DNA from 4 places in the Thermaerobacter sp. FW80 genome. Region 3 is predicted to be linked to each of the others. Evidence: riboswitches for the same ligand, from Rfam matches in the RefSeq annotation. Region 3 holds a riboswitch; each other region holds the start of a gene.

Region 1 (3,965 bases), 710 kb from region 3:
AGGTCGGCAAACCCTTGCACCTCGCGGCGCACATCGATCCCCCGCTCCTCCTGCCAGCGCAGCCAGTAGGGGGTGCCCCCGTCGGGGTCAAAGTGCAGGGCGACCATCTCGCGGGTCCACTGGTCCAGGTCCACTTCCCGGCCCAGGAAGGGCTGGTAGAACCGCATCCTCCCTACCCCCTTGCGGCCAGCGGAGAGGGTGCCGGCCGGCCCAGATAGGAGCCCGCCCACAGGGCGAGGCCCGACAGCACCAGGGCGGGCACGAACGAGGCGAACCCGAAGGAGGGCAAAAGCCCTGCCTCGGCGGCGGCGAAGCTCAGCTGGCCCACCACCACCGAGGCCAGCACCCCGGCGGCGTTGACCCGGCCGTACAGGGCGGCCAGGAAGGCGGGCGCCAGCAGGGCGTTACCCTGGATGAAGTACACCGCCAGATCCACGATGGAGGGCGGCCGGGTTAGGGCCAGAAGGTAGCTGGCCAGCAACAGCAGGCCGGTAAGGGCCCGCGCCCGGGCCAGCGACCGTTCCGGGCCGGGCGCACGGCGGCGCAGCAGGTCGTGATCCAGGATGCTGGCCATGGTCAGCAGGATGGAGTCCTTGGTGGACATCATGGCCGAAAGGGCCCCACCCAGCAGCACACCGCCCACCCAGGCCGGGGCGTAGGCACCCACCAGCCGGGGGATCACCTGGTCCACGTCCTTCAGGTCGGGCCACAGGGCCCGGCCCCACACTCAGCAGCACGGGCACCAGGGCCACCACCGCCGTCAGCGGCGGCCACCATACCGCCAGCGCCCGGAACGCTTCGGCCGAGCGGGCGGCGAAGTACTTCTCTGAACACCTGCGGGTAGGCCAGTACCGCCAGCACGTTCATCAGCATGAAGCTGAACATCATGCGGGGCGTAAAGAAGCCCTGTGCGCCCTGGGGCTGCAGCATGCCGGGCAGTTCCCGGGCCAGCTTCTGGGTCAGCTCGGCGACGGGCAGGGCGTGGAACACGTAGGGGACCGCCACCAGGAGCGCCACCGCGATGAACAAGCCCTGGAACACGTCGGTCCAGGCCACCGCCTGCAGGCCGCCCCACAGTCCCCGGCGGACAGCAGGGTCATCAGCAGGGCTCCCAGGCCGTAGGGGATGGCGCCCCCGCTGAGGGCGCTAAGCAGGTGCCCCCCGCCCACGGCCTGGATGGCCAGGTAGGGCACGGACCAGAAGAGCTGCACCAGCGCCACCAGCACCCTTACCGCTTCGCTGCCGGTGATGCGGCCCAGCAGCTCGGGCGGGGTCAGCGCGCCGTGCTGCCGAGCCAGGATCCAAGCGCGATAGCCTACCAGGGCCATGGCCACGCGCAGGAAGGCTTCGATGCCGATGGGCGGGTACCAGGCGAACCCGTGCCGGTACGCCCAGCCGCCCGAGCCCAGGAACACAAAGGCGCTCATCAGGGTGGCGAACTGGGTCAGGGGAAAGGCTACCAGCCCCAGGCTGCGGCCGGCCAGGTAGTAGTCGGCCGGACTGCGCTGGGTGTAGCGCGCCGCCGCGTAGCCCAGGGCCAGCATGGCGGCCGTGTAGAGGGCCAGCACCAGCAGGGTCACGGCCGCTCACCTTGCGGGAGGGGGTCGGCGGGGCGCTGCTCGCCCGGTTCGGCCGGATCCGCAGGGGTGCGGCCTTCCGGACCGGAAGCCCCGAAGGGGGCGTAGGCCCAGAGGAGGGAGAGCAGGCTCACCACGCCCAGCAGGACCGTCAGGGCCAGCACCCAGCCGGGGAGCCACCCCCATACCAGGGAGGCGCCTTTAGGCAGGAGCGCGTCGCCGCGGACGCTGAGGAAGTAATAGAGCAGGGCCGTAAGCCCGATGAGGGCCAGCAACCCGTGCTGCAGCGGGTGTCGGCTCATGGCAGGGGCCTCCTTCCCGCGCGGGCGGAGGCGGGGCGGGGAAAACGCATGCCACCCCGGCCGGGGTGGCGGACGCACCTGGCGGTGAACCGTTCCCCACGCCGGTATTACCCGGATCGGGTGCAGGGGTCGGCGCCGGACTAGGCGCCCTCTCAGCCCGGTTCCCCGAGCTCCCCCAGGACCGCCGCGCTGGATTTTTGGAACGGGCGCCGGCGCCCCGGACCCGCGCACAGGGCGGAGCGTCCGACACCCAAGCAAAGAACATTCGCGCTGGCGGGCGCAGTTCCTGCCGGACCCAGCCCCCATCCTGCAGGCGTCCTGCCGGCCGGGACCGCACCTACGCCGGCCTCAGATGCTCCCATTCTTCTCGGAAGCGGGCCAGCTCCGCCTCCGGCTGCACCTTCCGACGCTGCCGCCAGGGGATGGGCATGATCAGGTTGTAGCGGGCGATCAGCCGGTTGACCTCCTCCACCCGGAGCCGGAAATGGCGCTCTATCTCGCAGGCCGCGGCTTCCCAGCGGGCCCTTTCGGCTTGGGCAGGGGCTTGGTGCCACGAGCCCGCAAAAAAGACGGCCTCCCGGCAGCCGGAAGCACCACGGTGTGTCGCCCCCGGGGCGGTGTTCCGGGGAGCACGCGGGGTCGTGTCTCAGGATTGCAGGCTGCCGCGCCCGCTGCAAGGAGGGGCCGAGTGATGGAGGTCCTCGTCGAGCGCGCGGCGGGCTTGTGGCCACGGTACACACGCCCGAGGTGCAGGAGACCCGCACCGACGGGACGATGACCAAGGAACTGCACGAGCTGGGACGATGGCTTGAGGCCCTGGGCGTGACGCACGTCGCCATGGAGAGCACCGGCCCGTACTGGAAGCCCGTGTACAACATTCTGGAGAAATTCGGCTTCGAGCTCCTCGTCTGCAACGCGCAGCCCATCAAGGCGGTCCCGGGCCGCAAGGCGGACGACGTGCACGACGCCGCCTGGCTGTGTGATCTGCTGCGCCACGGGCTGCTCCGGCCCAGCTTCGTCCCCTCGCGGGAGCAGCGGGAGCTGCGGGAGCTGGTGCGCTATCGGCGGGCGTTGATCCGGGAGCGGGCGCGGGAGCTGAACCGGATCCAGAAGGTGCTGGAGGTCACGTCCCGTCAAGTGGTGGAAAAGTCGTGTCCCCTCCGGGTTGGGTTGATCAGACAGCCAGCACCTTCAGTGCTGCCGAACTCTCGTGTAGCTGAGAGTCCTCACGGGGTGGGTTCGCATCGATCTTGGCCATGGACTCCAGGCTGAAGTACCGCCGGGACACCAACCACTCATCCTGCTGCTCCTCCAGAAGAGCCCCCAGTAGCCGCAGGGCCGCGGCGACGTTCGGGAAAATCCCCACTACGTCACAGCGCCGGGCCAACTCCCGGTTCAGCCGCTCCAGGACGTTCGTCGAGTGGATCCGGCGCCAGTGCTCGGCCGGGAACGCCATGTAGGCCAGCACGTCCTCCATTGCATCCCGGAGCAGAGCGGCCGCCTGGGGGAATCGTCGGTCCAGGTTGGCGGCCACGTGTTCGAGCTGCTCCCGGGCAGACGCCAGGTCGGGTTGAGCAAAGATCGTTCGCACCAGGGCCGCCACCATCGGCTGGGCGTGCTTGGGCACCCGGGCCAGCAGGTTCCGCATGAAGTGCACGCGGCACCGTTGCCAGCTGGCGCCCGCCAGCACCTCGCTGATGACGCGCTTGAGTCCCTCGTGGGCATCCGAGATGACCAGGCGAACGCCCTTGAGCCCTCGGGCCACCAGGCTGCGGAGAAACGCGAGCCAGAACTCGTACGTCTCGGCCGCGCCCACGTCAAAGCCCAGCACCTCGCGCTGCCCGGTTCGCGTCACCCCCACGGCGATGACCGCGGCCATGTTCACCACGCGATGGTCCTGCCGTACCTTGATCGGCTTGGCATCCAGCCACAGGTAGGGGTACTCGCTCTCCAGGGGGCGGTTCCGGAAACGCTCCATCTGTTCGTCCAGTTCCGCACAAAGCCGGGAGACTTCACTCTTGCTGATGCCGTCCAGGCCCAACGCCCGGACCAGGTCGTCGACCTTCCGGGTGCTGACACCCTGCAC
Region 2 (3,965 bases), 810 kb from region 3:
CGGACGGCGGCGGCGATGACCGGCAAGGTCGTGTCCATGGTGGTCGCGCCGCCCGGCAGCACCGTCAGCCACGCCCGGCCGCCCGCCCGGCGGGCGAGCAGGGGGACGGCCACCACCGTGAGCAGCTCGCGGAACACGTTGGCCAGGAAGGCGAGGGCACCGGCGGCCGGTCCCCATAGCTGGGCGACCACGACGCCCGCCATGCTGTACCACCCGAAGGCGGCGGCGACGGCCAGGGCGAGGCCGGGCGGCTCGCCCAGCAGCCGACCGGCCAGCCAACCGCCGCCCAGGCTGCCCAGCCCGCCCACCACCGGGAGGACCACCGCCTTGGCCCGGGCCGCCCGCAGGCTGGCGCGGGTCGCGGGCCACTGCCGACCGAACTCCCAGCCGAAGAGGGCCATCAGCAGGAGCAGGGCGTAGCCGGCAGCGGCTCCCGCCATCCGGCGGACCCAGTGCACCAGGGCGATCCCCGGCCCCGCCCCGTCCCTGGTCGGGTCGGCGACTGCGGACGAACCGGCTGCGACGGCCCCGGCATCGAAGCCGCTCGCGACCGGGGTCCCGGCCAGGGTTCCGGCCACCGCGTCCGGCGAGCCCGCCAGGTGGAGGACGAGCCCTCCGGCCGCCCAACCGGCGGCCACCGCCAGCACGGCCGCCCCGCTCATCCGCAGCGCCGCGACCGCGGGGCCCGGTGCCACCGGGCGGGGCGCCCCTGCCCCGGCCGCCGTCCCGTCGGCCCCCGAGTCCGTCCTTGACGCCGTGGGAGCGGTCCCGCGCCCCGGGACCCGTCGCGGCGCGATCCGGCCCCGTGCAAGCCGCCTCCGCACCAGGGCCATCCCGCCCGCCGCGAGGATCCCCGCCACCACCGCGCCGCCGGCCGTCGCGACCGCGAACACCGCGGCCTGGACGCCCAGCCGACCGAGCTGCCCGCCGACCGCCGGATCGAGGCCCAGCCGCAATCCGATGCACGCCAGCATGAGCCCCAACGCCCAGCGGGATGCCGTCGGCCCCCAGGCCTCGACGCGGTGCCGGACGAGGCCGGCCCGCCCCGCCGCCATGCCGGCGGCGAGGGCGATCAGGACGCCCGCCATGGGCCTCCCCCGCTCTTCCGGGTGGGGCGCCGGGGACGGCGGGAGCCGGCGACGGCCGCTCCCCGACCTCGACGGGCGGGGGAGCCGCCCCGGTCGCCCGCGCCAGCCGGGGGCCACGGTCCCGCCGGCACCCCGCCCGCACCCACCTCCGCGCCCCGCCGCTGGAGTCCGGACATCACCCGGGCGAAGAGCGCCACCGCGGCCACCAGCGCCACCGCCATCCCCGCCGTCGCCACCACCAGCCCGGCGACGGAGCCGCCGGTGCGCCGCTGCCACAGCACGGCGATCGCCGCGAACGCCACCAACGCCATGCCCCGGACCAGGGGCTTCAGTCGTTCCCGCACGTCGTTCCCTCGCTTCCCCGGCGTCCCGCCGGTGCTCGCCGTCGCGTCCCCAGGCGCGTCGGACCGCTGGGTGCGTCGGCGGCCCCGCTCCGTCGGACGCGCCCTGGTTCCCGCCCCCGCGCTGCCGGGGCGTCGGGCTGACCGCTGCTTTCCTTGCACGTCCGTTCTCCCCTCACCCCGGTCACCGCGGTTCCCGCCCACCCGCCGTGCGACCGTTGCGCGCCGCTGCCCGGCCGCCGCGGCCGGCGCCGCGCGCCGCCCCCCCAACGCCGCGACCGCGCCGCGCGGGCGGGTCACCCTGGCGCCCTTCATCGTGGACATGCCGCCGGTGGCGGCCCCCGCCGCGACGGCGCTCGACGGGCGGGTCGGGCGACGGCTCGGGCTCCCGTTCGCGGGGTCGGGCACCGGTTGCGACTCCCGCTCGCGGGGTTGGGGTACCGGTCCCCACTCCCGCTCGGGCGGGGCAGGCGCCGATTCCGACCCCCGTCGACCGGGAGCCGTTGACCTGGGGCCGGCGGGATCCGATACTGGAGATGGTAGCACCGTGGGGGTGCTGGCGTCACGCCGGCTGAGACGAGCCCAGCGGCTCGAACCCCTCGAACCTGACGTGGGTAATGCCACCGGAGGGAACGGTGCGGTCCAGCCTCGACGATCGCCGCTCGATCGCTTCCAGGCACCGGGGCCGCGTTCTTCCCGCGGCCCTTCTTTCGTGATGCCCCGCACCCCGTCCTTCCCCGGCAGCCGGGACCCCCACCGACGCCATGAAGGGAGCGACGCGCCATGGTCGCCTCGACCCTCGCCGGTTCCTCCGGACGAACCGGCCCCGCGGCCCCCCCGCCCCGGGCCATGACCATCGCCGGCTCCGACAGCGGCGGCGGCGCGGGGATCCAGGCGGACCTCAAGACCTTCAACGCCCTGCGGGTCTTCGGCACGTCGGCCATCACCGCCCTGACGGCCCAGAACACCGAGGGGGTGCGGGATGTCCACCTGGTGCCCCCGGAGATGGTGGCCGCCCAGATCGACGCAGTCCTGGACGACATCGGGACCGACGCCGCCAAGACGGGCATGCTGGGCACCACGGCCATCGTCGAGGCGGTGGCCGAGCGCATCCGCTACTGGCGGGATCGCCTGGGTCCCTTCCCCCTGGTGGTCGACCCGGTGATGATCGCCAAGAGCGGCGCCCCCCTCCTGGACGAACCGGCGCGGGACGCGGTGCGGCGGCTGCTCCTGCCCCTGGCCACGGTCCTGACGCCCAACCGCCACGAGGCGGAGGAACTCAGCGGCATCCCGGTCCGCAGCCTGGACGACGCGCGGCGCGCGGCCCGGGCGCTCCACGCGCTGGGGGCGCGCTGGGCGGTGGTCAAGGGCGGCCACGTGGCGGAAGACGCCGCCGAGGCCGTCGACGTGGTCTACGACGGCCGGGAGTGGCACCTGCTCCGGGCGCCCCGCATCGTCACCCGGTCGACCCACGGCACCGGCTGCACCTTCTCGGCGGCCATCACCGCGTACCTCGCCCGGGGCTACCCGGTCTTGCGCGCCCTGCAGGAGGCCAAGGCGTACATCACCGAGGCGATCCGACGCGCGCCGGCCATCGGCCGCGGCCACGGCCCGACGTGCTCCTTCTACCCCTGGGAGCCGGCGGCCGGGCCCGCATCGGCCGCCGCGGCCGCATCCCCGGCGGACCCCGACGGAGGCACCGGGGGACGCGGCGAGCAGCCCCCCACGTCGAACCAGGAGGGGGCGCCACCGGGTGGTGCGGGCCGGGTGGCGAGGGATGCGTAGGGCTCCCGCCGCGGCCTCGGCGAAGGGCGACGGACCGGCGGAAGCGCCAGCGGGTCCCGCCAGCCAGCTGCGCACCCTGGCCCGGGCCGCGGTGCTGATCGCCCTCGGCACCGTGCTGGCGGGGATGATCCGCGTCCCCGTCGGCGTGGCCACGGCCACGCCCGTGCAGCATGCCGTCAACGTGCTGGCCGCCGTCTGGTTCGGCCCCGGCGGTGCCGTCGCCGTGGCCTTCGGGATCAGTCTTCTGCGCAACCTGCTGGGCCTTGGCACGCTCCTGGCGTTCCCCGGTAGCCTCTTCGGCGCGGCCCTGGCCGGCTTGGCACACCGGGTCTGGCGTCGTCCCGTCGCCGCGATGGCCGGCGAGGTACTGGGGACCGGCCTGGTGGGCGGCCTCGTCGCCTTTCCCCTGGCCCGGTGGCTCCTGGGCCAGACGACGGGGGCCTGGTTCTTCTACGTGGTGCCCTTCGGCGTCAGCAGCCTGCTGGGGGCCCTGGTGGCAGGCCTGCTGCTGCGCTGGCTGCCGCCGATGGAGCCCCCTGGCCTGCGATCGACGGAACCCCCTGGCGGCGGGCAGGGGCCGGCCGCCCGCTGATGGCGGGAAGCAGGTGGGGCCTGGGGGCCGGTTCGTCCCGCGACGAACCGGCCCCGGCGCTCGGTTCGCCGTCGGCCGCGGGAGAAGGGCGTGCGGCGGAGGCGGCAGGGGGGCTCGGGCCGGCTGCGGCCTGGGCAGAGCCGTGCGAAGGAGGGGCCC
Region 3 (3,965 bases):
CGGCGGTGGCTGGAGCGCCTGCGCGAGGCGGAGGAGCGGCGGGCCGCCCGGATGCGGCCCGGGTTGACCAGCGACGCGGTCCCGGTCGACCCCCTGCGGCTGTGCGCCGAGATCGACGCCGCCCTGCCGCCGGGGGCCACGGTGATCGGAGACGGCGGCGACTTCGTCGGCACGGCGGCCAAGGTGGTGCGGCCGCGGCGATACCCCGCCGGCTGGCTGGACCCCGGCCCGCTGGGCACGCTCGGGGTGGGGATGGGCTTCGTCCTGGCGGCCCGGGTCCTGCGGCCCGACGAGCCGGTGGTGGTGCTGCTGGGGGACGGCGCGGCAGGCCTGGACCTGCTGGAGTACGAGGCCGCCGTCCGCCAAGGTCTTCCCTTCGTGGCCGTGGTGGGCAACGACGCGGCGTGGACCCAGATCCGTCGCCTGCAGGTCCAGCTCTTCGGCGCCGACCGGGCCGTCGCCACCGCCCTGAGCCACGCCCGGTACGACCAGGTGGTCGCCGCCCTCGGCGGCCACGGCGAGTGGGTCGAGCGGCCGGACGACGTCCGCCCGGCCCTGGAACGGGCCCTGGTCGCGGGCAAGCCGGCCCTGGTCAACGTGAAGATGGGGACCTCGGACTTCCGGGCTGGGGCCATCGCGGTGTGAGGTGCCGCTGCGGGCCGGCCGCCGGACGCGGACCGGCTGCCAGCGAGCCGGCCCGCGGTCGACGGGGCCGGGCCGGCGCTCGCAACGGGGAGGTCCACCCATGGGCGTGCTCGACCGTTTCCGCCTCGACGGCAAGGTGGCGCTGGTGACGGGGGGGAGCCGCGGCCTGGGCCTGCAGATCGCCCAGGGGCTGGGGGAGGCGGGCGCCGCCGTCGCCATCACCGCCCGCAAGGAAGAGGGGCTGCGCGAGGCGGAGGAGCGGCTCCGCGGCCAGGGCATCCGCTGCCTGGCCGTGCGCTGCGACGTCACGGACTACGAGCAGGTGGTCGCGGCGGTCCGCCGGGTGGTGGACGCCTTCGGCGGCCTGGACATCCTGGTCAACAACGCCGGCGCCACCTGGGGCGCCCCCCTCTTCGACATCCCCCTGGAGGCCTGGGACAAGGTGATCCGCACCAACCTGCACGGCACCTTCTACATGAGCCGGGAGGCCGCGCGGGTGATGATCCAGCAGGGCCGCGGCGGCCGGATCATCAACGTCGCCTCCATCGCGGGGCTGCGGGGCAGCGATCCCCGGGTGATGCAGACCCTGCCCTACAACACGGCGAAGGCCGGCGTCATCAACTTCACCCGCGACCTGGCGGCCAAGCTGGCGGAGCACGGGATCACGGTGAACTGCATCGCCCCGGGGTTCTTCCCGACGAAGATGACCCGGGGCATCCTGGCCCAGTACGGGTCGGTGATCGAGCAGTCCGTGCCCCTCCGGCGCCTGGGTGGCGAGCGGGACCTGCAGGGAGCGGCGCTGCTCTTCGCCTCCGAAGCGGGGTCGTACATCACCGGGCAGGTGCTGGCCGTCGATGGCGGGATGACCGCGGTCTGAGGCCTGCCGGTGGTGCGTCGACGCCGGGCCCTTGCGGTCCCCGGCCGGGGGGGCGTCGCGTGGGGTGCGTCGGGTGCGGTGGGAACCAGCGGCACCAGGGGGTTGAGGGGTGGCGGCGGCCGCGGGCGGGGCTGCTGGGGTGCACATCGCGTGGCGCGAACCCCTCGGCCAGAACGCGGGCTGCGGGGGGCGGCCGCGGGCGGGGCCGGCGGCGCGGGCGTGGCGCGGGGCCACCCGCCGGCAGCGGGACCGCCCGGTGGGCCCTAGCTCAACACGTGTGGGTCGCCCGGCGTTGACGGCTTTGGACCGCGCGGCCTATCATCGAGGTGACAATCCAACGGGATGTCGGTACCGGGGGTGCCCGCTACGGGCTGAGAAGCGCGGCAGCCGCAGGCTGCAGGGGCGCTACCCTTCGGACTCGATCCGGGTAATACCGGCGTGAGGAAGGTACCGCATGGCCGCCTGGACGGCATGACGAGCACCACCTCCTGCCGGAGGTGGTTTTTCGTTCCTCGGCGTCCTCCGGCGACCCACGGCGCCTTGCCGCCCTGCCGCCGGCCGTCCCGCGAGCCCCCGGTCCCGCCCCGCTACGGCGAAGGGGGCGTTGCGCATGGCCGGTTCGTCCCGCCGATTGCAGTTCCGCGAGATCGTCATGTTGGCCTTCGTGGCCGCGGCCTGTTCCGTCCTGTACATCAACGCCTGGGCGCTGTGGGACGTGGCCCGGGCGGTCCATCCGGTGGTGGCGGAGCTCACCTACGGCGTCTGGTTCATCGCCAGCACGGTGGCGGCCTACATCATCCAGAAGCCCGGCGTCGCCTTCTGGGCGGAGCTCCTGGCCGCGGCCGGGGAACTGGCGCTGGGCAGCCCCGACGTGCTGTGGGTGCTGCTCTACGGCGGGTTGCAGGGACTCGGCGCGGAGGTGGCCCTGGCCGCGTTCCGCTATCGCCGGTTCGACCTGCCCGCCCTGGCGCTGGCCGGCGCCCTGGCGGCGGTGGGCAGCCTGCCCCTCGACGCCCTGACGGGCTACTTCACCGGGATGCGCGCCGGAACCCTGGTGGCCGCTGCGGCGGTGCGGCTCCTGAGCGGCGCCGTGGTCGCCGGCCTGCTGGGCAAGGTGCTGGTCGACGGCTTGGTGCGGACCGGGGCCCTCAATGCCTATGCGGTGGTGCGCGGCCGGCAGGATCAGGGCCCCGGCGTGGCCGGATGAGGCGAGGTGCCAGCCGATGCCGTGGGACGATACGGCGCGCTCGACCGCAGGCGGGGTCGGCCCATCCTGCGCCACGGCCGCGGTGGAGCCGTCCTCGTCCGCCGGCCGGCAGCCCGCCGGCCGGGTAGGCGGGGAGGGCGCGGCAGGGGTCGACCCGGCGGGGGTGGCCCCGGCGGCGTCCTGCCGTGGGCTGAGCGTCCGCTACCCCGATCGACGGGAGCCGGCCCTGCGGGACGTGACGCTGGCCATCCCGGCGGGGCAGCGCGTGTTGCTGCTGGGGCCCAGCGGCTCGGGGAAGAGCACCCTGGCCCTGGCGCTGGGCGGCCTCATCCTGTCGGTGATCGAGGCCCGGGTCACGGGCGAGCTGCACCCGGCGCGGCGGGCGGGCGTGCTGTTCCAGGACCCCGAGGCCCAGTTCTGCATGTTCACCGTGGATGAAGAGGTCGCCTTCGGCCTCGAGAACCGCTGCGTGCCGCCCGCCGAGATGCCGGCGCGGGTGGCGCAGGCCCTCGCGGCGGCGGGGCTGGACCTTCCCTTCGGTCACCCCATCCAGGCCCTCTCCGGGGGCCAGAAGCAGCGGTTGGCCCTGGCGGCGGTGCTGGTCCTGGAGCCGGACCTCCTCGTGCTGGACGAGCCCACCGCGCAGCTGGACCCTGCGGGCCGGGCCCTGGTGCTGGAGACCCTGCAGCGGCTCCCGCGCCGGCACACGGTCCTCGTGATCGAGCACAACCTGGACGGCGTGGTGGACTGGGTCGACCGCGTCGTCCTCCTGGCCCCGGGCGGACGACTGCTGGCCGACGGCGAGCCCGCGGTGGTCTTCCGGCGACATCGGGCGGAGATCGAGGCCTACGGCATCTGGCGGCCGCGCAGCTGGGGGCCCTTCTGGCGGCCGGTGGTCGCGGGGGCCACGGGCTGGCGCGAGGCGCCGCCGGCCGGGGGCGACGGCGCCCGGGTCCCCCCGCCGTCGGCGGACCGGTCCACCGCCCGGGGGACGGGGACGGCGGCGCCCCCCGCGGGGAGCGGGGTGCGGCGGCCCGAGGAGCGGCCCCGGGCGGCGGCGGACCAGGGCACGGAGACGGTGGCTGAGGGGGAAGCGGGGGCGGCGGGCGCGGCGTGGGTGCCGGGGCGGGGCGCTTCCCTGGTTCGCTTCGAGGCCGCGGCTGCCGCCCACGGCCGTCGGGTGGTCTGGCAGGACGTCAGTCTCACCATCGCCGCCGGGGAGTGGGTGGTCGTGCT
Region 4 (3,965 bases), 820 kb from region 3:
GCCGAGGATACCGTCTCGTCCGAACAGATAACCATAAAGAATGACGAGCAGAGCTGGCAATACCGTCTTGGCCAGCAACAAGACGCCCGTCTTGGCTAGTACAGCCCCGCTCTGTCGGACATTGATTTGAGCGCCGGTGGCGAGGATAAGCAGGGCGATGAGGGGCAGCGCTCCGTCTTTAAACAGCGCCGTGGTGAAGGATCCAAGCTCAAGGAAACCAGGCCAGAAAGTTCGCACTACCGAACCGGCTAACAGAGGGATCAGCATCATACCGCCGGGAACACGTTGCAAAGTATCAACGATAGGAACTCTCCCCACCGGGGTTGGCCCTCCTTTGCTTGGCATCATTGACAACGCCTGTATCCGTGACGGTAGGTTGGAGCGCTATGGGAATTGTACCTGAAACCTAGCAACATGCCACAACGATCTACGATTTCGCGAGGAGGAGGAGGCCGCCTCCAGCGACGCCGAAGGCGCCCACGTGCTCATCCCGCATGATGCGGAGGCGTTCCTCCGGGGTGTGTCCTCCGAACAAGCCGTCGCACGTGTCCAACCACCCGTCGAAGTGGAGGCCGCCGGTCAACGCGAGTCCCAGTCCGACCACGAGGACGGCCCGGACATCGGGGGGGATGACCTCTGTCACGGCGGCGTTGGCGGCTGCGAGGAGTCCTCCGAGGATCACGCCGACCAGGGGGAAGTACCCCACCGCTCGACCCAGCGCGGGTGCCTGCAAGGGGCGCCGGCCGGGCGCAGGCAGGACCGTCAGAAAGCGCAAGGCGGCCCAGAACGCGGTCACGGTGCGGCCTCACCAACCTATCGAACCCCTTCAGACCGGCCAGGCAAGATCGCGGTAGGCCTGGTCCCAGAACATCCACTCGTAACGGAGACTGCGGGCGAACCACCGCTCCATGCGCTCCCGTTCATTGCTGCCGGCGGCCGTCGCAAGCCGATCGATCAGCCTCAGTTGTTCGTCGACGCTGCGGTGGAAATCGCGATCGGCGTAGGTCAGGATCCAGCGCCGGTAGATCTCGTCCTCCGGCAGCCGATTCGCCAGGCGCTCCCCGACCCGGGCATAGACCCAGTAGCAGGGCAGCACCGCCGCGACCAGCTCGCTGAGTCCGCCCGTGTGGGCGACTCGGAGCAGGTGATCGGTGTAAGCGACGGTGACCGGCGCGGGCTCCTTCTGACGCACAGCGTCCCAGTCCAACCCGAGACGCGACGCCAGTTCCGCGTGCAGCCGTTCTTCCACCCGGGCGACGTTGGCCGCGTGGCGGAGGAACATCTCGCGCGTCTTCGGGGTGTCTGCCAGGGTGGCCCCGCGGGCCAGCACCTTGGCAAATTGCTCGAGGTAGAGGACGTCTTGGGCGAGGAAGTAGGCGAAACGATCCCTGGCCAGCGTTCCGGCGGCCAGCTCCTGGAGAAACGGGAGCTGGAAGATGGCCTCCCAAAGGGTACGCGTCTGGGCGTCGAGCCACTGGTGAAACGGCTCGGCCGTGCCCCTGCTCGCCGGCATGGCGTCTCCCTCCCCCGTCCGTGGCGTGGAAGCACCGCGGAGAACGAAAGAGGCCGCCGAGCAGCTCGGCGGCAGGAGGCATGCCCGGCCGCATCCAACGGCCCGGTCCTTGGACCGCGCTCCCGACGCCGGCATGACCCGGATCCGGTGATCGGGGTCGGCGACGCCGATCAGTCGCCCTCTCAGCCCGGTTGACCCGGACTCCCCCCGCGGCCTCTCATCTCACAGTGGGTAGAATACGGCGATCCTCGCCATGTCCCTGCCGGGCCGCGTGGCCCCCGGAAGGCGATGGGCGGAACGCGAACGGAAGGAGGCCTGGGGCCGTCGGCCGTCACCCTTGGCGGACAGGACGCCGTTCGGCCAGGGCCTGCTGGGCGCGGACGATCAGATCGTCGAGCCGTTGGCTGAGGGCCAGGACGTCTTCCCGGCGGAGATCGGTGGGCGCTTGGACGGCGCTCATGAGGGCGCGCCGCAGGTCCTCGACCTCCCGCGCCAGCTGACCCCACGGGGGTGTCCCGTCCCCCCGGTGGCCGGTGCTCGCGCGGTGGCCGGCATCGGAACGGCCATCGCCCTCATTCTGCCCGCCCTCAATCCGCCCGTTGGTCGGAACCGTCGTCGGCGTGCGGGGGCGGACCGCCAGCGGCCGGTTCGTCCCCTGGCTCCTTGCCTCCACGTTTTCCCTCCAACGCTTCCAAGATCTCCAGGGTGCGCAACAGACGAGCCAGGACCTCGAGCTCATCGTGAATCGCGGCCAGGAGCTCGCGGTCTCCTTCGGCACCCATGGCATCGCGCAGGGCCTTCAATCGCCGGAGCTGGTGCCGGATCTGCCTGCGCAATTCAGCCGCTGCCCAACTCGGGGGTTTGTGGCCGGGGCTGCGACGGTCGCTGCGATGGTTGGGTTGCTTGTCCGTAGGCACCACGACGACCATCATACGGTGACGGGGCCGGCCGGCGGCATCGGGTCATCACCCGATTGACACCACCGCGCCGCCTTTCCGTTCGGGCCCAACGCAGATGATCGAGCCCGACGCCAATGCGTGGCGCGGCTCGTCCCCCGTCACGGCCCGGATCGCGATCCGCCAGGGAGTGCCTTAACTTGACATCCCGTTTAGCTTGAGGATATATTCCAATTGCTTGTTAGCACTCGTCGCGCTCGTCTGCTAACAGACCGGTCGTGGACAGGCCGGTCACGTTCACGAGCCTTCCTGTAGCGGTCATTGACGGAGATTCGTCGGCGGCCGGTTCCCGGCGCGTCCCGGGGACCGGTGCGCCAGGCGTGGGCGGCCGCGAGGTCGTCCCGAACGGATCGACCCGCTGGGTCGATCGCAGCGCGCACATCGCATCCCGAACCGGCCGACGAACCGGCCACCTGGACGGGGCCAACCGGCAGAGGGTCGACATGCGAGCCGACCGGGCGTGGCATGTCCGGCTACGGCCTGTCGCGCAACCGGTGGCGGTCCACCCCGTCGTGACCGAAGCCGCGCGACGGGGGACGACGGCTCGCGGCGGATCGCGTGCGCAGATGCGGCCGGTTCGTCATGCCGGGCGAGAGGGACCCGTGCGCCGGGGCGGGTGCGAGGCGCCCGTTCCGTGCGGGGCTCGTTGGCCGGGTCTCCCCGCCAAGCCGTTCATCGCCTCATCGCCGAACCGATGGCGAACCCATCGAGCGCAAAGCCGCGGCGGATCACCCCCGCGGGGTAGCCAGGCGCGCCTGCGCGGGTCCTTGCGGACTGGACCGGAAGGCACGGGTCGGCAGGAACAGGAGGTGACCGTTCGTGGTGGGTCGGTGGACGGAGCGGAGGTCGCGGAGGACGCTGCGCGTCGTGGGCGGGCGCGCGCCGTGGCGGGCGCTGGCTGCCGTGCTCGTGGCGTCGCTGGTGCTCCTGGCCGGTTGCGGCGGCCAGGGTAGCCAGGCGCCGGCCGGCGACCAGGAGGCGGGCGGTGCCGGTTCGTCCGGCGGGGAGCAGGGCGTCCAGACCGTCACCCTGCGCGCCATGACCATCGGCAAGCCCACGGAGCACTGGCGGTTCGACAACCTGAAGGAGGCCGTCGATCGGCTCAACCAGAAGCTCGAGCAGGAGGGCGCCAACGTCCGCGTCCAGCTGGAAGGCACCCACGAGGACCGGCCGTGGGACGAGTATAAGCAGCGCTTCATCCTGGCGGCGGAGGCCGGGAAGGCGCCGGACATCATCCTCAGCGGCCACGAGGACGTGGCGCCGTGGGCCGCGGCGGGGCACATCATCCCGCTGGACGAGTACGTCAAGGACAGCCCGGTGTACCAGGACGTGTTCCCGACGCTGTGGGAGTCCGTGACGCTGGACGGGAAGATCTGGGGCATCCCGCAGGATACCGAGGCGCGGCCGCTCTACTTCTGGAAGTCGCACCTCAAGCAGCTGGGATGGACCGACGAGCAGATCGCCCAGCTGCCGGAGCGCATCGAGAAGGGCGAGTT

What was found. Region 3 has a riboswitch for thiamine pyrophosphate ahead of E1B22_RS10295 (ECF transporter S component). Riboswitches for the same ligand answer to the same signal wherever they lie in the genome.
Region 1: it holds a riboswitch for thiamine pyrophosphate, as region 3 does, so the genes downstream of both, E1B22_RS00955 (hypothetical protein) here and E1B22_RS10295 (ECF transporter S component) in region 3, are expected to answer to the same signal.
Region 2: it holds a riboswitch for thiamine pyrophosphate, as region 3 does, so the genes downstream of both, thiD (bifunctional hydroxymethylpyrimidine kinase/phosphomethylpyrimidine kinase) here and E1B22_RS10295 (ECF transporter S component) in region 3, are expected to answer to the same signal.
Region 4: it holds a riboswitch for thiamine pyrophosphate, as region 3 does, so the genes downstream of both, tenA (thiaminase II) here and E1B22_RS10295 (ECF transporter S component) in region 3, are expected to answer to the same signal.

What each region holds. Positions count from the first base shown of each region.
Region 1 covers NZ_CP037895.1:228,039-232,003, reverse strand. Annotated here, with positions in the region: gene E1B22_RS00965 (hypothetical protein) at 1-167, opposite strand, end outside; gene E1B22_RS12820 (hypothetical protein) at 173-691, opposite strand; gene E1B22_RS12815 (hypothetical protein) at 697-990, opposite strand; gene E1B22_RS12810 (hypothetical protein) at 960-1,580, opposite strand; gene E1B22_RS00955 (hypothetical protein) at 1,577-1,879, opposite strand; TPP riboswitch at 1,956-2,066, opposite strand; gene E1B22_RS13675 (hypothetical protein) at 2,217-2,351, opposite strand; gene E1B22_RS00950 (transposase) at 2,603-3,151, shown strand; gene E1B22_RS00945 (IS256 family transposase) at 3,054-3,965, opposite strand, start outside.
Region 2 covers NZ_CP037895.1:327,691-331,655, forward strand. Annotated here, with positions in the region: gene E1B22_RS01335 (lysine exporter LysO family protein) at 1-1,088, opposite strand, end outside; gene E1B22_RS01340 (hypothetical protein) at 1,073-1,432, opposite strand; TPP riboswitch at 1,969-2,078, shown strand; gene thiD (bifunctional hydroxymethylpyrimidine kinase/phosphomethylpyrimidine kinase) at 2,213-3,214, shown strand; gene thiW (energy coupling factor transporter S component ThiW) at 3,207-3,806, shown strand.
Region 3 covers NZ_CP037895.1:2,471,546-2,475,510, reverse strand. Annotated here, with positions in the region: gene E1B22_RS10305 (thiamine pyrophosphate-binding protein) at 1-645, shown strand, start outside; gene E1B22_RS10300 (SDR family oxidoreductase) at 746-1,522, shown strand; TPP riboswitch at 1,866-1,985, shown strand; gene E1B22_RS10295 (ECF transporter S component) at 2,133-2,729, shown strand; gene E1B22_RS10290 (ATP-binding cassette domain-containing protein) at 2,746-3,965, shown strand, end outside.
Region 4 covers NZ_CP037895.1:339,924-343,888, reverse strand. Annotated here, with positions in the region: gene E1B22_RS01410 (2-keto-3-deoxygluconate permease) at 1-318, opposite strand, end outside; gene E1B22_RS01405 (adenosylcobinamide-GDP ribazoletransferase) at 428-796, opposite strand; gene tenA (thiaminase II) at 827-1,513, opposite strand; TPP riboswitch at 1,616-1,731, opposite strand; gene E1B22_RS13680 (aspartyl-phosphate phosphatase Spo0E family protein) at 1,845-2,186, opposite strand; gene E1B22_RS12830 (hypothetical protein) at 2,101-2,349, opposite strand; gene E1B22_RS01390 (ABC transporter substrate-binding protein) at 3,337-3,965, shown strand, end outside.